Regions from separate parts of the Streptomyces sp. NPDC048370 genome, predicted to be linked through region 3. Evidence: riboswitches for the same ligand, from Rfam matches in the RefSeq annotation. Region 3 holds a riboswitch; each other region holds the start of a gene.

The links. A riboswitch is a leader RNA that binds a small molecule or an ion and turns the genes downstream of it on or off. The one in region 3 is predicted to bind cyclic di-AMP.
Positions count from the first base shown of each region.
Region 1: linked by a shared signal. The riboswitch ahead of ACGFYP_RS07345 (M23 family metallopeptidase) and the one ahead of ACGFYP_RS31920 (M23 family metallopeptidase) in region 3 are both predicted to bind cyclic di-AMP.
Region 2: linked by a shared signal. The riboswitch ahead of ACGFYP_RS27955 (C40 family peptidase) and the one ahead of ACGFYP_RS31920 (M23 family metallopeptidase) in region 3 are both predicted to bind cyclic di-AMP.

Region 1 is NZ_JBICYI010000003.1:18,225-25,200, reverse strand. It holds gene ACGFYP_RS07355 (MFS transporter) at 1-805, shown strand, start outside; gene ACGFYP_RS07350 (PP2C family protein-serine/threonine phosphatase) at 1,088-2,281, shown strand; cyclic di-AMP (ydaO/yuaA leader) riboswitch at 2,518-2,665, shown strand; gene ACGFYP_RS07345 (M23 family metallopeptidase) at 2,677-3,783, shown strand; gene ACGFYP_RS07340 (aldo/keto reductase) at 4,013-4,960, shown strand; gene ACGFYP_RS07335 (PrsW family intramembrane metalloprotease) at 5,004-6,380, opposite strand; gene trmB (tRNA (guanosine(46)-N7)-methyltransferase TrmB) at 6,408-6,976, opposite strand, start outside.
Region 2 is NZ_JBICYI010000015.1:66,157-73,132, reverse strand. It holds gene ACGFYP_RS27985 (adenosylmethionine--8-amino-7-oxononanoate transaminase) at 1-117, opposite strand, end outside; gene bioB (biotin synthase BioB) at 110-1,378, opposite strand; gene ACGFYP_RS27975 (8-amino-7-oxononanoate synthase) at 1,523-2,689, shown strand; gene ACGFYP_RS27970 (ATP-binding protein) at 2,848-3,306, shown strand; gene ACGFYP_RS27965 (LysR family transcriptional regulator) at 3,347-4,252, opposite strand; gene ACGFYP_RS27960 (LysE family translocator) at 4,325-4,951, shown strand; gene ACGFYP_RS27955 (C40 family peptidase) at 5,017-5,493, opposite strand; cyclic di-AMP (ydaO/yuaA leader) riboswitch at 5,497-5,694, opposite strand; gene ACGFYP_RS27950 (hypothetical protein) at 6,009-6,314, opposite strand; gene ACGFYP_RS27945 (ATP-dependent Clp protease proteolytic subunit) at 6,322-6,945, opposite strand.
Region 3 is NZ_JBICYI010000020.1:115,699-122,674, forward strand. It holds gene ACGFYP_RS31905 (DNA topoisomerase (ATP-hydrolyzing) subunit A) at 1-1,522, opposite strand, end outside; gene ACGFYP_RS31910 (pitrilysin family protein) at 1,765-3,120, shown strand; gene ACGFYP_RS31915 (M16 family metallopeptidase) at 3,147-4,514, shown strand; cyclic di-AMP (ydaO/yuaA leader) riboswitch at 4,727-4,893, shown strand; gene ACGFYP_RS31920 (M23 family metallopeptidase) at 4,906-5,691, shown strand; gene ACGFYP_RS31925 (GntR family transcriptional regulator) at 5,865-6,569, shown strand; gene ACGFYP_RS31930 (HPr family phosphocarrier protein) at 6,759-6,976, opposite strand, start outside.

The DNA of each region.
Region 1 (6,976 bases), on a different contig from region 3:
GTACTACCAGGCCGGGATCCTCCTCGGGCCGCTGGTGGGGGTGGCGCTGACGGGGGTGTCGTTCCGGCTGACGTGCACGGTGGCGGCGGTGCTGTTCGCCGTACTGACGCTGGTGCAGCTGTGGCACCTGCCGGTACGGGAGAAGACGGCGGAAGCGGCGGCGGAGGGACGGGCCGCGGAACCGGGGGCGGAAGCAGCTGCGGAACCGGGGACGGAACAGGCGGCGGGCCGGGGGCAGTTCCGTACCGTCCTCGCCAACCGCGTCTTCTGGCTCTTCTCGCTGGCGATGACCGGCTCGTACGTCCTGTCCTTCCAGGTCTATCTGGCGCTGCCGCTCGCGGCGGACAGTACGGCGGTGACGACCGCGCTGTTCGTGGTCTCCGCGCTCGTGGCGCTTGCGGGTCAGCTGCGGATCACGGCCTGGTGCGGGCGGAGACTGAGCCGGGAGCGGTGTCTGGTCCTCGGCCTTGTGCTGATGGGCACCGCCTTCCTGCTCCCGGTCGCCGTGCCCGGGGTCGTGGGCCTGCTCCTGTGCTCGGCGGCCCTGGCGGTCGGGAACGCGGTGCTCTACCCGTACGAGATGGACACCGTCGTCGCCCTCGCGGGCGGGCGGTGGGTGGCCACGCACTACGGGCTCTACAACACCGTCTGCGGGATCGGGATCACCCTCGGGAACCTGGGGACGGGCGTGCTGCTCGATGTGACCGGGTGGTCGGTGACGCCGTGGCTGGTGCTGTGCGGGGTCGGCCTCGGCTGCGCGGCGGCGGTGGGTGCCCTGGCGCGGGGCGGCCGACTGCGCGCGTAACCCACTTGGCCGAGCGGGGGTCGCCACGCGGCGCGGCTCCCGCCACCCTGGGGAGGGCGCGGTACCGTCCGTCGCCGTGCCGTGTACGGACCGGGCAGGAGAGCACAGGTGGGGCAGGGCCAGGGGAAGGGGCAGGGGCGGGGGCAGGGACCGCGGGGAGCCGCTCGGGGAGAGGCGAACGGGCGGGCGAACGAGCGCAGGAGCGGGCGGCCGGACCGGCGCAGGACCGGGCGGACGGACCGGCGTAAGAACGGGCGGACGAACGGGTCGGCGCACGGGTCGGTGAACGGGCGGGCGAACGGATCGGCCAACGGGACGGCGAACGGGTCGGCCAACGGGCTCGGGTCGCGGGCGCCGCGCGGGCGGGCCGAGCAGGCCCGGCGGTTCATCCGCGCGCTGCCGCCTCTTGTGATCCTCGGCGGTGTCGTCTTCGACCTGTCCACTCCCGCCGCGTACACCGCCTCCCCGATGTTCTCCGCCGCGCCGCTCATCGCCGCCCCGTTCTTCTCCATGCTGACGACACTGCTCACCGGCATCGCCGCCGTCGTCGCCAGCATCGGGCTGCACGTGTACAACCACACCACCGACGAGGTCCCCGCCCTCACCGAGACACTGACCGTCCTCACCGTCTCCGTCCTCGCCCTGCTGATCAACCGGGTCGTACGGCGCAGCGGTGAGCGGCTCGCCTCGGCGCGGGTGATCGCGGAGACCGCGCAGAAGGCCGTGCTGCCGACGCCCGCCGAGCGGATCGGCGGGCTCCATGTCGCGGCCCGGTACGAGGCCGCGCAGGCGGACGCGTTCATCGGCGGCGACCTGTTCGCCGTCCAGGACACGCCGTACGGGGTCCGGCTCGTCGTCGGTGACGTGCGCGGCAAGGGGCTCGACGCGGTCGAGGCGGTCGCCGTCGTGATCGGCGCCTTCCGGGAGGCGGCGGAGCAGGAGGCGAGCCTCGAAGGCGTCGCGCAGCGCCTCGAACGGGCGCTGGCCCGCGAGGGCACCCGCCGCGACGGGCTCGACGCCTTCGAGGGGTTCACCACCGCCGTACTGGCCGAGATCCCGCGCGGCGACGGGCGGGTACGGGTGGTCAACCGCGGCCACCCCGAGCCGCTGCTGCTGTACGCGGACGGGGGCCTGGCGCTCCTGGAGCCGACCGAACCGGCGCTGCCGCTCGGCATGGGCGAGTTGGCCGCCTGGCCGGACCGGGCCGACGAGGTCCCGTACCCGCCGGGCGCCACGCTGCTCCTCTACACCGACGGGCTCTCCGAGGCGCGCGACGCGGACGGGGCCTTCTACGAACCGGCCGAGCGGCTCGCAGGGAGGATCTTCCCGGGGCCGGAGGAGCTGCTGGACGCGCTCGTCGACGACGTCCGCCGGTTCACGGGCGGGGGTTCCACCGACGACATGGCGCTGCTGGCCGTGAGCCGCCCCGCAGCGGGCCAGCCGGAGCGGCGCCGCACGATGCCCGTGGTGCCGTGACCAGTGCCGCCGACAGTGCCGTGACCATCCGTAGTGGAGGGGTACCACTCCGATAACAATTGACGCACCGTCAGTTCTGGGGTGTCGTTCGGGGTCCGTACTGAAGCGAGGTCAAATCGGGCTGTACCAGCTCAATCGCGGAAATGATCAACCGGAACGGCTTGGAATCCGGCCCTCGTGTCTATTAACGTTCGATAACGCAGCGCGGTCGTCCCAGCCGTCGTAAGAGACGGCACCGTGCGCACGCGCCGAATCCTGAAAGGGAACCGGGGAACCACTACTTGGGGTGAATCGGGCACCTTCGCACTCGTGCGGAACCGCTCGTAGGAGACCTTCCTGCTCCGAACCCGTCAGCTAACCCGGTAGGCGAGAAGGAAGGAAAGGAGTGCGCCTCCGTGGCGTCCAACAGCCCTGCCCCCGAAGGCCTTTCTGACGGGTTCAACGCGTTCGGTGCCCGTGGTGCCGCCGGGACGGACGACGACGCGGCGACGTGGGGGGAGTGGAACCCCACCGAGGACTCCCTGCGCCAGCAGGCCCGTTCGGGTGGCCGCCACCGCGTCGTGAAGCAGCGCTCCGGCTTCGCCCGCTCCTCCACCGTCCTCGGTGTCGGCGTCATCGCGGCCGTCGGCGCGGGCGGCATGGCGACCGCCAAGGAGAAGCCCCCGGTCTCGATATCGCTCCCCGACCTCGACCTGCCGGACGCCTCCGAGCTGCCCGGCGTCGGCGAGTTCATCTCCGACGAGGACGGCGCGGACGGTACGGACTCCGGTACGACCAACCCGCAGCCGCTCACGGCCACCCTCGCCCTGCCGGCCGGCGACGTCGAGAAGACCTCCGGCGCCGAGTCCGCCTCCGCCTCCGCCTCGACGGCCGACGCCGGCGAGGCGCTGCGCGCCCGCATCCTCCAGCAGGCCGAGCAGCAGCAGGCCTCCGCCGACGCAGCCGAGAAGGCCGCGGCGGAGAAGGCGGCCGCGGAGAAGGCCGCCGTCGAGGCGGCGGCCAAGGCGGACCAGGCCGAGAAGGAAGCGGCCGCGGCGAAGAAGAAGGCCGAGGAGGAGGCGGCGGCGAAGGCCGAGGCGGAGCGCCTGGCGAAGCTCGCCGCGAGCTACTCGCTGCCCACGTCCTCGTACACGATCACCTCCACGTACGGCCAGTCCGGCTCCATGTGGTCCTCCGGCCAGCACACCGGCCTCGACTTCGCGGCGCCCACCGGCACGCCGGTCAAGGCGGTGCACGGCGGCACGATCAAGTCGGCGGGCTGGTCCGGCTCGTACGGCTACCGGATCGTCCTGGAGCTGGAGGACGGTACGGAGGTCTGGTACGCCCACCTGTCCTCGATGACGGCGAGCGTCGGCCAGTCCGTGGGCACCGGCGACACGATCGGGCGCGTGGGCGCGACCGGCAACGTCACCGGCCCGCACCTGCACCTGGAGGTCCACACCCCGGGCGGCGCGGGCATCGACCCGGCGGCCTGGCTGGGCAGCAAGGGCCTCTCGGTCTGACGCGTACGCGTCCCCGCCTCTCGGTCCGACGCGGGGACGCGACCTCACAGCCTGACGCCAGGGCGCGTCCCCGGCCTCACGGTCCGACGCCGGCCCGCGCGTCCCCGGCCTCACGGTCTGACGCCGGCCCGCGCGTACTCGGCCTCACGACTCCGGCAGCCCTGACGGCACCCCCCGGACGTCAGGGCTGCCGGAATACCCGTGTCCGGGGCAGTCGTTGTAACGTCCCATGACCTCTCTTCGCCCGCTGGGCAATTCCGATCTGCACGTCTTCCCCCTCGCGCTGGGCGGCAACGTCTTCGGCTGGTCCGCCGACCAGGAGCAGTCCTTCGCCGTCCTCGACGCCTACACCGCCGCCGGCGGCAACTTCGTCGACACCGCCGACATGTACTCCGCCTGGGCCGAGGGCAATCAGGGCGGCGAGTCCGAGACGTTGATCGGCAAGTGGCTGGCCACCCGGGGCAACCGCTCCGAGGTCGTCGTCGCCACGAAGGTCGGCGCCCACCCCCAGTACAAGGGGCTCGCCCCGACCACGATCAAGGCCGGCGTCGAGGAGTCGCTGCGCCGCCTCGGCACCGACTACATCGACCTGTACTACACGCACTTCGACGACCCGACCGTCCCGGTCGAGGAGATCGTCACCGCGCTCGACCAGCTGGTGAAGGACGGCAAGGTGCGCGCCGTCGCCGCCTCCAACATCTCGGCCGAACGGCTCCAGGCCTCCCTGGACTTCGCCGAGGCCGAGGGCCTCGCCCGCTACGTGGCCCTGCAGCCGCACTACAACCTGCTCTCGCGCGACACGTACGAGGGTGAGCTCCTGGCCACCACCGAGCGGGCCGGGCTCGCCGCCGTCCCGTACTTCGCGCTGGCGTCCGGCTTCCTCACGGGCAAGTACCGCGCAGGGAAGACCGTCGACAGCGTCCGCGCCGAGGGCGCCGCCGAGCACGCCGAGACCGAGCGGGGCCGGCGGATCCTCGCCGCGCTCGACACGGTGGCCGAGGCGCACGAGGCCGAGGTCGCCACTGTGGCCCTGGCCTGGCTCGCCTCCCGCGCGACCGTCGTCGCCCCGATCGCCTCGGCCCGTACCGTCGACCAGCTCCCGGCGCTCGTCGCCGTGGCCGACCTCCGCCTGACCCCGGCGGAACTGACGCTCCTGACGGAGGCCTCGGAGGCGTAGGCCCCCGAAGCCTGGGATGACGGGCCGTCCCTAAAGGGAGCCCTTAGCTCCGGTACGGGTTGTAGCCGCCGTAGTCGAGGTACTGCGGCGGCGCCCACACCCGCCCCGTCGCCCGCGCCGCGTACGTGAGGGCGGGCGAGGCGACGGGCTTGCGCTGCCAGAGGTGGTGGAGCAGCTCCTGCTCGCGCGCCATGAAGTCCGGGTCCGGCGCGCCGCGCTGGGCGCGGTGGCGCAGGAAGGCGAGGGTCGTCGCGAACGCCTCGTACTCGCCGACGGCGGTGGCGGCCGGCGGGCCGTACGTACGGCGGGCGAAGTCGCGGGCAAGGGAGCGGGCTCGCATCGAGGAGAGCGCGAGCGGTTCGGCGGGCGAGAGCCAGCCGGCCGCCGCGTACGCCGGGAGCTGCCCGGATATCGTGCGCAGCTCGCGCTGCCTGCTCCATATCGCGAGCCAGGTCAGCAGGCCGAAGGCGGGCACCATGAACATGCCGTAGACCAGGATGAAGCCCAGTGGCCCGAGGATCGTCGCCGAGCCGTTCCACAGGGCGTGCATGAGCATGGCGAGGAGCAGCCCGGCGATCGGCAGCAGCGTCCGGCGCAGTCTCAGGAACTTCCGCCGGGAGGTGGCGAGGGCGGCGAAGGCGAAGCCGAGGCCGGTGAAGACCGTGAAGAGCGGATGCGCGAACGGCGACATCACGATCCGTACGAAGAAGGTGCCCGCGGTCATGGAGCCGAGGCCGCCGGAGCCGAGGTCCTGGTCCTCGCCGAAGGCGTTGCCGAGATAGAGGATGTTCTCGGTGAAGGCGAAGCCGGTGGCGGTGAAGCCGGCGACGACGACCCCGTCGACGAGGCCGGTGAAGTGCCGTCTGCGGAAGAGGAAGATCAGCAGGATCGCCGCGGCCTTGGCGCTCTCCTCCACGACAGGGGCGACGACCGTGGCGCCCCAGGACTCGGCGGAGGCGGGGTCGGCCGTGGCGGTCGCGATCCAGCGGACCGCGAAGGAGTTGGCGAGGATCGCGACGAGCGTCGCCGCGCAGGCCCCCCAGGCGAAGGCGAAGATCAGGTTCTTCCAGGGACCCGGCTCGACCCGGTCCAGCCAGCGGAAGGCGGCCATCAGCAGCGGGACGGGCAGGACGGCCAGGCCGAGGCCGACGAGGAAGCCCTCGGTGCCGGTCTGCTCCCGTACGATCGCGAGGATCACCAGTGCGCAGAGCGCGAGCACGGTGATCACGGCGACGGCCCGGACCACCTTGCTGCGCCAGAAGGCGCGACGAGGCCTGTAGCGCCACTGGGCGCGGTCCGGAACGGCCGTGAAGGCCGGCTCCTCGGTGTCCCGAGTGGGGACGGGAACGTGGTTCGACACGTGAGCGACCCTAACGAGGACGACTGACACCCGCGACGGAGTTCTCCGACATCTGCCCATTCCTGTGGAAAAGCAGAACCGGCAGAGCTACTTCCTGTGGAAAAGCAGGTCGTGCACGACATGCCCCTTGTCCAGGCCCTGCCCCTCGAAGCGGGTGAGGGGGCGGAAGTCCGGGCGGGGCGCGTAGCCGCCCTCGGGCCGGGTGTTCTCGAAGTCGGGGTGGGCGGAGAGGACTTCGAGCATCTGCTCGGCGTACTCCTCCCAGTCCGTGGCGCAGTGCAGGACGGCGCCCGGCTTCATCCGGGTCGCGAGCAGCGTGAGGAACTCGGGCTGGATGAGGCGCCGCTTGTGGTGGCGCTTCTTCGGCCAGGGGTCCGGGAAGTAGACGCGGCAGCCGTCGAGGGCGTCGGCGCCGAGCATCTCGCGGAGCAGGATGATCGCGTCGCCGTTGGCGACCCGGACGTTCTCCAGGCCGCCCCGGTCGGCGAGACCGAGGAGGTTGCCCTGGCCGGGGGTGTGGACGTCCACGGCGAGGATGCCGGTGCCGGGGTCGGCGGCGGCCATCTGGGCCGTGGCCTCGCCCATGCCGAAGCCGATCTCCAGGACGACGGGCAGGCCGCCGAACATCTCCTTCAGGTCCAGGACCCGCTTGCCGT
Region 2 (6,976 bases), on a different contig from region 3:
CCGGAGCCGTACCCCGGACGCCGACTCGACCACCAGCGGATCCGCACGGCCCGGCATGGGGCCGTACGGATGCCAGACGTGCGCCCGGTCCAGGGCCAGCAGTTCCTCGTTACGCATTCGGCGCGAGGTCCGTTCCGGCGCCACGACGGCGCACGGCCACCAGGTCGGTCCGGGCGCCCGGCACCTCGGCCGGCGCGGCCTCCGTGGCCGCCTCGGGCTCCGGCGCGTGGCCACCGCACGGCCCGCAGCCGCCGCCCGCCTCCGCGTGCGAGCCGCAGCCCCCACCGGCCCCGGCCTCCGTCTGCGAGCCGCAGCCCGCCGACGCCGCCGAGCCGCATCCGCCGGCCGCGCCCGCCGCCGCGGCGAGGGCGTCCGCGCGGTGCTTCGGGAGCGTGGTCGTGCCCGCGCCCTCCACCTCGAAGCCCGCGTCGGCGATCATGTCCAGGTCTGTCTTGCCGGCCTGGCCCTCGCTCGTCAGGTAGTCACCGAGGAAGATCGAGTTCGCGATGTGCAGCGCGAGCGGCTGCATCGAGCGCAGGTGCACCTCGCGCCCGCCCGCGATCCGGACCTCGACGTCGGGGCAGACGAACCGGACCATCGCCAGGATCCGCAGGCAGCGCTGCGGGGTGAGGTTCCACTCCTTCGCCAGCGGCGTGCCCTCGAACGGGATCAGGAAGTTCACCGGCACCGAGTCCGAGTCCAGCTCACGGAGCGCGTAGACGACGTCGACCAGGTCCTCGTCGCTCTCGCCCATGCCCGCGATCAGACCCGAGCACGCCGACAGACCGGCGGCGTGCGCCTTCTGCACGGTGTCCACCCGGTCCGCGTAGGTGTGGGTGGTGGTGATCTCCCCGTACGTCCCCTCGGACGTGTTCAGGTTGTGGTTGTAGGCGTCGGCGCCCGCCTCGCGCAGCCGCTCCGCCTGGCCGTCCGAGAGCAGCCCCAGACAGGCGCAGACCTCGACGCCCTCGTTCTGCTCCTTGATGGCCTCGATCGTCCTGCCGACCCGCTCGACGTCCCGGTCCGTCGGCCCCCGGCCGCTCGCCACCAGGCAGACCCGCTTCGCTCCGCCCGCGACACCGGCGGCGGCCGCCTGCGAGGCCTCGTCCGGCTTCAGCCAGCTGTACTTGAGGATCCCGGTCGTCGCACCGAGCCGCTGCGAACAGTACGAGCAGTCCTCGGGGCAGAGCCCGGACTTCAGATTGACGAGATAGTTCAGCTTCACGCGCCGCCCGAACCACTGGCGGCGCACCTTGCCCGCCGCGGCCACCACGTCGAGCAGTTCGTCGTCGGAGGTCGCCAGTACGGCGAGCGCTTCTTCACGGCTCGGCAGCTCTCGCCGCAGCCCCTTGTCCACCAGCGTGTTCAGCAGGTCCATAAGGGCTGATCCTCGCCTACGGCACACCTCGCGGCCAAGGAGGATCTGAACAAACGCGCCGGTTTGACGTGTGTGGATGGCCACACCCTGTCCCCGGGCGCCGACGGTTAGGGTCTGTGCGCTGCCTACAAAAGGATCTGCCCCATGCACCGGGACGAGGACACCCGCCGGACCCCGTTCGACTGGACCGACGCCGAGGCGCGCCGCCGCACGGAGGCGGGGCTCGTCCGCACCCTGAGGCCCCGGTCCGCCGAGTCGGAGCTGCTCGATCTGGCGAGCAACGACTACCTCGGCCTGACCCGCCGCCCGGAGGTCACGGAGGCGGCCGCCGAGGCGGCCCGCCGCTGGGGCGCGGGCGCCACCGGCTCCCGTCTGGTCACCGGCACCACCCGGCTGCACGCCCGGCTCGAAGAAGAACTCGCCGCGTTCTGCGGCTTCGAGGCGGCCCTCGTCTTCTCCTCCGGCTACGCCGCCAACCTCGCCGCCCTCACCGCCCTGAGCGGCCGCGACGCGCTGATCGTCTCCGACGCGGGCAACCACGCCTCGATCGTGGACGGCTGCCGGCTCTCGCGCGCCGAGACGGCCGTGGTCCCGCACGCCGAGCCCGAGGCGGTACGCAAGACCCTCCGGGCCCACCCGGACCGCCGGTCGCTCGTGGTCTCCGACTCCGTCTTCTCGGTGGACGGCGACCGGGCCCCGCTGCCCGAACTGGCCGAGGCCTGCCGGGCCCACGGCGCCGGGCTCGTCGTGGACGACGCCCACGGTCTGGGCGTCCTCGGCGACGGCGGCCGGGGCGCCCTGCACGCCGCCGGGCTCGCGGGCGACCCGGACGTGGTCGCCACCCTCACCCTCTCCAAGTCGCTGGGCAGCCAGGGCGGAGCGGTCCTCGGACCGGCCCGGGTCGTCGAGCACCTGGTCAACGCGGCCCGTACGTTCATCTTCGACACCGGACTCGCCCCGGCGGCCGTCGGCGCCGCCCTGACGAGCCTGCGGCTGATCCAGGGCGAGCCCGGCCTCGCCGCGCGCGCCAGGACCGTCGCCACCCAGCTGCACGGCCTGCTCACGGAGGCCGGTCTGACCGCCGTGCGCCCGGACGCCGCCGTCGTCTCCGTCCGCGCGCCCTCGCCCGATGCGGCGCTGCGATGGGCCGCCGACTGCCGTGAGCAGGGGATCGTCGTCGGTTGCTTCCGGCCGCCGTCCGTCCCCGACGGCATCTCGCGGCTGCGGCTCACGGCCCGCGCGGATCTGACGGACGCGCAGATCGAGCAGGCCGTCGCCACGATCGTGCGGACCGCGCCCCCTTCCCACTGACCGGGACCCAAATACGTGCTCTCGTAGCAGAGTTCACCGCTTCGAGCGACAAATATGCACATATCTTGGTGGATCGCCGCCCAGGCGGACACGATCGGTGGCAGTCTGACGCGAAGTGCAAACCGGGCCGGGCCCGGTGGGAAAGGGACAGCGTCGCCATGGCAGACCACCAGGAAGCAACCGTCACTCTGCCGAGCGATCCCGCCTCGGTGTCCGCCGCCCGGAGATATGTCGCCGACGTCCTCAGCGGATGGGGGCTCGCGGGCGGCAGCGACACCGCGGACACGGTCCGGCTGATCGTCTCGGAGCTGGCCACCAACGCCGTCCAGCACACCTTCGGACAGTCGCCGACCTTCACCGTCGACGTCCGTCTGGAGCGCGAGGAGCAGCTCCACATCGGTGTCACCGACAGCCATCCCCGCTGGCCGAAACGGCTCCCGGCGGCCGTGCAGCAGGACAACGGACGCGGGATGGTCATCATCCGCATCCTGACGGCCGAGGCGGGCGGCCGGCTCTCGGTCACCCCGACCGACGAGGGCGGCAAGACGGTCTGGATCAACCTGCCCTGGACCGCTTCCGCCTCGGCTTCCGCCTCAGCCTCCGTCTCTCCGAACTAGGCGCGAACCAGGCGCGAGCCGGGCGCCGCCTGAGCGCCGCCTAGGCGCGGGCGAACCCGCCGCGCAGCAGCGTACGCAGCGAGGCGGCAGCGGGGCCCGATTCCTCGCCCCGGTGGGCGACCGAGATCGTCCGGCGGAACGAGGTCGGCTCCAACGCCCGTACACCCAGCGGCGAAGCCGTCATCGACGCGACCATCTCCGGCAGTACCGCCACCCCGAGACCCGCGCTGACCAGCGCGCAGACCAGGGCGTAGCCCGGCGTACGGCACACCACCGACGGTGTCGCACCCGCCCGGGCAAGGGCGCCCTCCACGCCCCGCCGCGACGGATGGTCCGGCGCGCTGCTGATCAGCGGCCGGCCCGCGAGGTCCGTGATCGGCAGCCGGCCCGAACCCTCCGCCAGGACATGGCCGGGCGCCGTGACCAGGACCAACTCCTCCACGAGGAGGGGCTCGAGCTCGACGCCCGGCGGCAGCGGTGCCGGCTCGGCCGGTTCGTAGGTGTGGGTCAGCGCGAGATCCACCTCGCCCGCCGCCACGGCGTGGACCCCGGCAGGCGGCTCGTACTCGGCGACCGTCAGCTCCACGTCCGGGTGGGCCCGGCGGAAGGCGCTGAGCACCGGTGGCAGCAGATGGATGCCCACGGTGGTGAAGGTGCCGACCCGGAGCCGCCCGCCCGACAGACCGCTGAGCCGGGCCAGCTCATGGCGGGCCCGGTCCATCTCGTCCAGGACCCGGCGCGCCCGGGTGACGAGGAGCTCGCCCGCCGGAGTCAGCCGTGCGCCCCGGTGGTGCCGGACGAGCAGCGCGGCGCCCGCCTCCCGCTCCAGCTTGGCGAGCTGCTGGGAGAGCGCGGGCGGGGTGTAGCCGAGCCGGGCGGCGGCCCGGGTGATCGAGCCGTCCTCGGCGACGGCCACCAGTGCCGCGAGCCGCACCAGATCCTGCATAAAGCATTCCTTTGGCCAGACCCAGAAGATCGTGTCTACACACTAAAGGCTCACGGCGGGCACGCTGGGGTCATGGACGGACAGCTGATCGCCTTCATCGGGGTCGCGGCGGGCATGGTGGCCATGCCGGGCGCGGACTTCACCGTCGTCGTACGCAGCGCTCTCGCCTCGCGCCGGGCGGGGGTGGCCTGCGCCGTGGGTGTGGCGGGCGGGCTCCTGGTGCACACCGCCCTCGCGGTGGCCGGGCTCGCGGCCGTGCTGATCGCCGTACCGGCGCTCTATCGCGCGCTGCAGATCGTCGGCGGCGCGTACGTCCTCTACCTCGGCGTGCAGGCGCTGCGCGGCGCGCTGCGGGCGTCGGCGGGTGAGCCGTCGGCGGACACGGCGGGGGAGCGGGCGGTCGGACGGGCGTTCCGTCAGGGCTTCCTGACCAACGTCCTCAACCCCAAGGCGCCCGTGCTCTTCCTGAGCCTGCTTCCGCAGTTCGTGCCGGAGGGCGCCGCGGTGCTGCCGCGGACCCTGCTGCTCGCGTCGATCGTGGTGCTGCTGGCCCTGCTCTGGTTCCCGCTGGTGGCGGTCCTGGTGGACCGGCTCGGCCACCGGCTGCGGCGGCCCCGGACGGCCCGGACCGTGCAGGGGGTGACGGGCGGCATGCTCGCCGCGCTCGGGGTGACGTTGCTGGTGTCACCGGGACACTGACCCTGCTGGGGCGAGGGGTGCGGCGGCGCCACCGCACCCTCCGCTCGCGACGATCGGACGGGGCGTCAGCGCACCCGGCCGTAGTACACCTTGGACGACCAGATCTTGTCGAGCTTCACCCAGGACCCCGACTTGGGCGAGTGCCAGATCTTTCCGCTACCCGCGTAGATCCCCACGTGGTACACCCTTCCACCCGAGTGGAAGAAGACCAGGTCCCCCTTCTGCCTGCTGGACGCGGAGATGTGCCGGGTCTTGTTGTACTGCTGCTGCGCGGTACGGGGCAGCGACTTGCCCGCCTTCTTGTACGAGTAGAGCGTGAGCCCCGAGCAGTCGAACCGGGTGGGTCCTGACGCTCCGTACTTGTAGGGCGATCCCTTCTTCGAAGCCGCGATGTTCAGCGCCTTGCCGGCGTACGACGTCGCGGCCTGGGCCTCCGGTGCGGCTCCTGGTGCCAGCATCGTGCCGCCGAGAGCGGCGAGGGTGAGAGCCGAGACGGCTCCGGCCCGGGACAGCATGGACGGGACATGAATCTGCGCAGTCATGCGCAACCCTTCGTCAGCCGCCTGTGAAGGATGACCTGTCGGGTTCGGGCTGGCGAAGTTGCCCGGCCGCGGTCGCGGCTTCACCCCGAGGAACGGCCCCACTGGCCGGCCGTCCCGTACTGCTCGGGTCCTCCACTCCTGCCGATCCACTCCTGTCGACCAGACATCCGGGACAGCGGCAGGACTCGGCGTCCGCCCGGACCGCCCCGCCGCGGTGGCGGGGGCTTGTCGTCGTGAGGGATCTTGACCCACAACACAGGCGAAATCCGAGCCGAAACGGCGTTATGTGAGGCTCCTCACGACTGATCCATTCGGGTGGACAGGCATGTTTCGTGATCGTCGGAGGTTTGGCCGACGAGTCCCGGACCAGGGGTGGAACGCCCGATTCCGCCAGATGCGTACACCTGTTGCGCAACTCACCCCGCACATATGTCGATTCGTCGACTACGCCGAACGGGGGAGCGATTCCGTGGCCGCGCTGCTCCGTGTGGACCTCGACACGACACGGGAGAATGTCAACTCGCCGGTGTCTCCGGGACAGTGACGCGACCCGACCTACGCTCCCCGTCCAACACCCGCAGCGCACGGGCCAATGTCTCCGCGTGCACCTCGCTCTCGCCGCGCGTATGCATCGCCGTCAGCGCGTCGCGCAGGGCGTTCACCCGCCCCACCAGCGCCTGGGCCGCGCGCAGCGCCCCATACGTATGCGAAGCCCTGGATGGATTGATACGGCCCAGCAGATCGACCACTTCGAGATAGGCGTCGATGAACTCGCCCTCGGCGCGCGTCAGGGCGGGCAGCGGTGGCAGCTCGGGAACCATCGGACGCTCACCTTCCCCCGGCGCCGCCCGACGCCCCTCGGTTCTGAATCACGTGGTCCACCAGGCCGTAGGCGGTGGCCGCCGGCGCGTCGAGGACGGTGATCCGGTCGATGTCGGCGTCGATCCGCTCGTGGCTCTGTCCGGTGTGGGTGACCAGCATCCCGGCCAGCATCGCGCGCAGCCGCATCAACTCCCGTGCCTGGATGTCGAGATCGCTCGGCTGCCCCTGCAACGGCTCGTCCGTCGTGGGCTGCTGGAGCACGACCCGGGCGCCGGGCAGCGCGAGCCGCTTGCCGGGCGCGCCGGCCGCGAGCAGCACGGCGGCGGTCGAGACGGCCTGGCCGAGACAGGTGGTCTCCACGTCGCAGGTGACGACCTGCATCGTGTCGTAGATCGCGGACATGGCGCTGATCGAACCGCCGGGGGAGTTGATGTAGAGCGAGATGTCCCGGTCCGGATCGGCGTACTCCAGATGCAGGAGCTGCGCGATGACGTCGTTCGACGAGGTCTCGTCGATGGGGGTGCCCAGGAAGACGATCCGTTCCTCGAGCAGCTTGGAGTACGGGTCGAGGGTCCGGCTCCCGAAGCTCGTGCGCTCCGTGAACTCGGGCAGGACGTAGCGAGCGTGCATGGCGATGCCTCCTTGTAAAAAATGTACAGGA
Region 3 (6,976 bases):
AGACCGGCGCGCCCGCCGACTCCAGCAGGACCGTCCGACGGTCGGAGCCGAACTTCTTGGCCACCGCCGCCAGTTCCGCCGAGACCAGCTTGCGCAGCTCGCTGTCGGAGTCCAGGATCCCGGTCAGCTCGTCGATCTCGCCGTTGAGCCGGTCGCGCTCGGTCTCCAGCTCGATCCGGTCGAACTTGGTGAGCCGGCGCAGCGGGGTGTCCAGGATGTACTGCGTCTGGACCTCGCTCAGCGAGAAGCGCTCGATCAGCCGCTCCTTCGCCTGCGCCGAGTTCTCGCTGGAGCGGATGAGGCGGATGACCTCGTCGATGTCGAGCAGCGCGACGAGGAGGCCCTCGACCAGGTGCAGCCGGTCGCGCTTCTTGGTCCGGCGGAACTCGGAGCGCCTGCGCACCACGTCGAAGCGGTGGTCGAGATAGACCTCCAGGAGCTCCTTGAGGCCCAGCGTGAGCGGCTGGCCGTCGACCAGCGCCACGTTGTTGATGCCGAAGGACTCCTCCATCGGCGTCAGCTTGTACAGCTGCTCAAGGACCGCCTCCGGCACGAAGCCGTTCTTGACCTCGATGACCAGGCGCAGGCCGTGGCTGCGGTCGGTGAGGTCCTTGACGTCCGCGATGCCCTGGAGCTTCTTGGAGCCGACGAGGTCCTTGATCTTGGAGATGACCTTCTCCGGGCCGACCGTGAAGGGGAGCTCGGTGACGACGATGCCCTTGCGGCGCGCCGTCACGTTCTCCACGGTCGCGGTGGCGCGGATCTTGAACGTGCCGCGGCCGTTCTCGTACGCGTCCTTGATGCCGGAGAGGCCGACGATCCGGCCGCCGGTGGGCAGGTCGGGTCCCGGCACGAAGCGCATGAGCGCCTCAAGGTCCGCGTTCGGGTGGCGGATCAGGTGCCGGGCGGCCGCGATGACCTCGCCCAGGTTGTGCGGGGGCATGTTCGTCGCCATGCCGACCGCGATCCCGGAGGCGCCGTTGACCAGCAGGTTCGGATACGCGGCGGGCAGCGCGACCGGTTCCTGCTCCTGGCCGTCGTAGTTCGGCGTGAAGTCGACGGTGTCCTCGTCGATCGACTCCGTCATCATCAGCGCCGCGGCGGCCATCTTCGACTCCGTGTACCGCATGGCGGCCGGCGGGTCGTCGTTGCCCAGGGAGCCGAAGTTGCCGTGGCCGTCGACCAGCGGGAGGCGCATGGAGAAGGGCTGGGCCATGCGCACCATCGCGTCGTAGATCGACGCGTCGCCGTGCGGGTGCAGCTTGCCCATGACCTCGCCGACGACACGGGCGCACTTCACATAGCCGCGGTCGGGGCGGAGTCCCATCTCGTTCATCTGGTACACGATGCGGCGCTGCACCGGCTTCATGCCGTCGCGGGCGTCCGGCAGCGCGCGGGAGTAGATCACCGAGTACGCGTACTCGAGGAAGGAGCCCTGCATCTCGTCGACGACGTCGATGTCGAGGATCCTCTCCTCGAACGCGTCGTCCGGCGGCGGTGTCTTCGTGCTGCGGCGGGCCATCGCGGCTGCGGCTCCTTCACCAACAAGGTTGATCTGACGCGGACCATTGTGGACCGTCCCACCGACAACGCCGACCGCGACCCGGGCGTGAGCGGTTCGCGAGCGGTTCGTGAGCCGTCCGCGACGCCCGCGCGACCCGGAAGAGGGACGCGGGGAAGCTGTGGGAACTTCGCCAGGTGTCAGTGCGCTTGCATAGGGTGGGAAGACTTTTCCATATCGCGATCGAAGGGACGTACATGCCCATGGGTCACACGGCCACGGCAGAGGCCGGCTCAGGCGGCCTGACAGCGACCGAGCACCGGCTGGCCAACGGCCTGCGCGTGGTGCTCTCCGAGGACCACCTGACCCCGGTCGCCGCGGTGTGCCTCTGGTACGACGTCGGCTCCCGCCACGAGGTCGCCGGCCGCACGGGCCTCGCCCACCTCTTCGAGCACCTGATGTTCCAGGGCTCGAAGCAGGTCCACGGCAACGGACACTTCGAGCTGGTGCAGGGCGCGGGTGGCTCGCTCAACGGCACGACGAGCTTCGAGCGCACCAACTACTTCGAGACCATGCCCACCCACCAGCTGGAGCTCGCGCTCTGGCTGGAGGCGGACCGCATGGGCTCGCTGCTCGCCGCCCTGGACGACGAGTCCATGGAAAACCAGCGGGACGTCGTCAAGAACGAGCGCCGTCAGCGGTACGACAACGTGCCCTACGGCACGGCCTTCGAGAAGCTGACCGCCCTCGCCTACCCCGAGGGCCACCCCTACCACCACACGCCGATCGGCTCCATGGCCGACCTGGACGCGGCGACGCTGGAGGACGCGCGGACCTTCTTCCGTACGTACTACGCGCCGAACAACGCGGTCCTCTCGGTCGTCGGCGACATCGACCCGGCGCAGACCCTTGCCTGGATCGAGAAGTACTTCGGCTCCATCCCGTCCCACGACGGCAAGCTGCCCCCGCGCGACGGCGCGCTGCCCGACACCATCGGGGAGCAGCTGCGTGAGGTCGTCGAGGAGGAGGTCCCGGCCCGCGCGCTGATGGCCGCGTACCGCCTCCCGCACGACGGCACGCGCGCGTGCGACGCCGCCGACCTCGCCCTGACCGTCCTCGGTGGCGGCGAGTCCTCCCGGCTCCACAACCGGCTCGTGCGCCGTGACCGCACGGCCGTAGCCGCCGGCTTCGGCCTGCTGCGTCTGGCCGGCGCGCCGTCGCTGGGCTGGCTGGACGTCAAGACGTCCGGTGGCGTCGAGGTCCCCGAGATCGAGACGGCCGTCGACGAGGAGCTGGCCCGGTTCGCCGCCGAGGGCCCGACGCCCGAGGAGATGGAGCGCGCCCAGGCCCAGTTGGAGCGCGAGTGGCTCGACCGGCTCGGCACGGTCGCCGGCCGCGCCGACGAACTGTGCCGCTTCGCGGTCCTGTTCGGCGACCCGCAGCTCGCCCTGACCGCCGTCAACCGGGTCCTGGACGTCACCGCCGAGGAGGTGCGGGAGGTCGCCGCGGCCCGGCTGCGCCCGGACAACCGCGCGGTGCTGGTCTACGAGCCCACCGGTGCCGAACAGAGCGACGCCGAGCAGAGCGACAGCGACGAGGAAGAGGGAGCGGACCAGTGACCGACGCTGCCGCGTCTTTGACGAGCATGACGTTCCACCCGCAGCCGGAGCCGGGTACGGCCAAGCCCTGGGCCTTCCCCGCCCCGGAGCGCGGAGCCCTGGACAACGGCATGACGGTGCTGCGCTGCCACCGCCCCGGCCAGCAGGTCGTGGCCGTCGAGATCTTCTTCGACGCCCCGCTGGAGGCAGAGCCCGCAGGCCTCGACGGGGTCGCCACGATCATGGCCCGTGCCCTCTCCGAAGGCACCGACCAGCACACCGCCGAGGAGTTCGCGGCCGAGCTGGAGCGCTGCGGCGCCACGCTCGACGCGCACGCCGACCACCCGGGCGTACGGGTCTCCCTCGAGGTTCCCGTCTCCCGGCTGCCCAAGGCGCTCGGGCTGCTCTCCGAGGCCCTCATCGCGCCGGCGTTCCTCGACACCGAGGTCGAGCGCCTGGTGCGCAACCGGCTCGACGAGATCCCGCACGAGACGGCCAACCCGGCCCGCCGGGCGGCCAAGCAGCTCTCCAAGGAGCTGTTCCCGGCCGAGTCCCGTATGTCCCGGCCGCGTCAGGGCACCGAGGAGACGGTCGAGGCGATCGACGCCGACGCCGTCCGCGCCTTCTTCCAGGCGCACATCCGGCCGTCCACGGCCACCGCCGTGGTCGTCGGCGACCTGACCGACGTGGACCTGGACAAGGTCCTCGCCGAGTCGCTGGGCGCCTGGACGGGGAACAGCGCGGAGCCCCGGCCCGTCCCGCCGATCACGGCCGACGACACCGGCCGTGTGGTCATCGTCGACCGCCCGGGCGCCGTCCAGACCCAGCTGCTCATCGGCCGCGTGGGCGCCGACCGGCACGACCGCGTCTGGCCCGCCCAGGTCCTCGGCACGTACTGCCTCGGCGGCACGCTCACCTCCCGCCTGGACCGCGTCCTGCGCGAGGAGAAGGGCTACACCTACGGTGTCAGGGCCTTCGGCCAGGTCCTGCGCTCCGACGGCCAGGGCCACGGCGCCTCGATGCTCGCCATCAGCGGCTCCTTCGACACCCCCAACACCGGTCCTGCACTTGACGACCTGTGGAAGGTGCTGCGCACCCTCGCCGCCGAGGGCCTGACGGACGCCGAGCGCGACGTCGCCGTGCAGAACCTGGTGGGCGTGGCGCCGCTCAAGTACGAGACCGCCGCCTCCGTCGCGGGGACGCTCGCCGACCAGGTCGAGCAGCACCTCCCGGACGACTTCCAGGCGCAGTTGTACGCGCGCCTGGCCGAGACCGGCACGGTGGAGGCGACGGCGGCCGTCGTCAACGCCTTCCCGGTGGACCGGCTCGTCACCGTGCTCGTGGGTGACGCGGCGGAGATCGAGGAGCCGGTGCGCGCCCTCGGCATCGGTGAAGTGACCGTCGTCACCGGCTGATTGGGCCGACCGCCGCCGCGCTCCGGTGGCATGCGAGGACCCCGACGTCACAGTACGTCGGGGTCCTCCTCTTTGTCCGTATTGCCAGAGAGGGTGGCCGTATGCCCTGTGGCATGTCTTACAAACTGGCGTGTCTGTTTGGTGATTGAAAGACGGTCCGCATAGCGTCGGTCCGGCTGTTCGCCAGTTGCACCCGCCACATCCGTGGCATCGGACAGTCATCGCCGAGTCCCCGTCAGGCGCGAGCCTGGGGAGCCGGGGACCCACACGAAGTCCCTGGGGTGAATCGGACGCCTTCGCACCCGTGCGGAGGGGCCCGTAGGAGACCTTCCTGCTCCGAACCCGTCAGCTAACCCGGTAGGCGAGAAGGAAGGAAAGGATCAGCCACTACATGGCGTTCACCCGTGCCACCGGGAAGCATCGTGGTCCGAGCCGTTTGGCGCGCCGCAGCGCCGGCCTCGCCGGCGTCGCGACCCTCGCCACCACCGGCGTCATCGGCACCCTCGCCTCCCCGGCGCTCGCCGTCGACACGGACGCCCCCTCCCTGGAGGACACCGGCCTGACCCAGGTCGTCGTCGCCGACAACGCCCTCGCCGACACCATCGACGCCCAGGCCGCCGCCCAGGAGCGCGAGGCCGCCGAGGCCGAGGCGAAGCGCGTGGCCGAGGCCCGTGCCAAGGCGGAGGCCAAGCGCAAGGCGGAGGCCCGCGCCAAGGAGATCCGCGAGGCCAAGGAGCGCGCCGCCCGTGAGGCCGAGCGCAAGCGCCTGAACTCCTTCCAGCTCCCCGTGGCCGGCTCGTACGTCTCCACCGGCTACAAGACCGGCGGTTCCCTCTGGTCCTCCGGCAGCCACTCCGGCGTCGACTTCCACGCCGCCTACGGCACCAAGGTCGTCTCCGTCGGCTCCGGCACCGTCGTCGAGGCCGGCTGGGGCGGCGCGTACGGCAACAACATCGTCATCCGGATGAACGACGGCACGTACACCCAGTACGGGCACCTCTCGGCCATCAGTGTCTCCGTCGGTCAGACCGTCACCCCGGGCCGGCAGATAGGGATCTCGGGCTCGACCGGCAACTCGACCGGCCCGCACCTCCACTTCGAGGCCCGCACCACCGCCGAGTACGGCTCCGACATCAACCCGGTCGCGTACCTGCGCGCCCGCGGCGTGAACGTCTGACCGTCCGGCGAGGTCCCCCACCGCACGTCAGAAAAGCCCCGGCTCGTACTGAGCCGGGGCTTTTCGCTGACCAAAAGATATCCATGGTTCCTGAGGAGCCGTCGGAAATACCGCCCCGCTGCAATAGAGTCACCGGAGAACCGGTTTCGCGCGTATTAAGGCGGAGGTCGATCATGCGCATTCCCGCGCACTCGGTGTGCACGGCGATTCGGGACGACATCGTCACCGGCGTCTACGAGCGCGGCAGCCGGCTGACCGAGGAGCAGCTGGCCCGCCGGTACGGAGTCTCCCGCGTCCCGGTCCGCGAGGCGCTGCGCACCCTGGAGTCCGAGGGCTTCGTGATCACCCGCCGTCACGCGGGAGCCCACGTGGCCGAGCCGACCGAGCAGGAGGCGGCGGACCTCCTCGACATGCGGTCGCTGCTGGAGCCGCTCGGTGCGGCCCGCGCCGCCCAACGTCGCACCGAGGCGCACCTCAAGGTGCTGCGCGGCCTGGTCAGACTCGGTCAGGAGCGGGCCAGGCGCGGCCAGGGGGACGATCTGCGCTCGCTGGGCGGCTGGTTCCACGAGACCCTGGCGCAGGCCTCGGGCAGCCCGACGCTCACCGCCCTGCTCACCCAGCTGCGGCACAAGATCGCCTGGATGTACGCGGTCGAGGCCCCCGCCCAGCCCGTCGAGGCCTGGGCGGAGCACGGTGCGATCGTGGACGCGGTGGCACGCGGCGACGCCGAACGGGCCCGCGCCCTGACCGCGCTGCACGCCGAACGCTCCCTGCTGCTGCACCGGCTGAAGCGCCCCGACCGGGACGAGCGGCCGCGGCGCGGAGGGCGCGTGAGGAGTTCGCAACACGTCGTCAACATCGCGAGCGGCCGGAATTAACGAGCGGGCCGTATACAAAGAGCTGGAATTCGACGGGCTTTGTTTGCGCTGCCCCGGCGGAGTTGTGCGGACCGTGCCGTCCCGATGGCAGCGGAATGGTTCGGAAAAGGAAAAAGCCGCACCCGCCGTCATTTCGGCGTGTGCGGCTTCCCGCGAATTCGCCCGGACGTCGATCCGGCCGGAAATCCGTCAGACGGTCTCGGGGAGCTCCTCGAGCCCCTCGGCAACCAGCTTCGCCAGACGGTCGAGCGCGACCTCGGCACCCTCGGCGTCCGAAGCGAGCACGATCTCCTCGCCGCCCTGCGCGCCCAGACCGAGCACCGCGAGCATCGACGCGGCGTTCACCGGGTTGCCATCGGCCTTGGCGATCGTCACGGGGACGCCGGAGGCCGTGGCGGCACGGACGA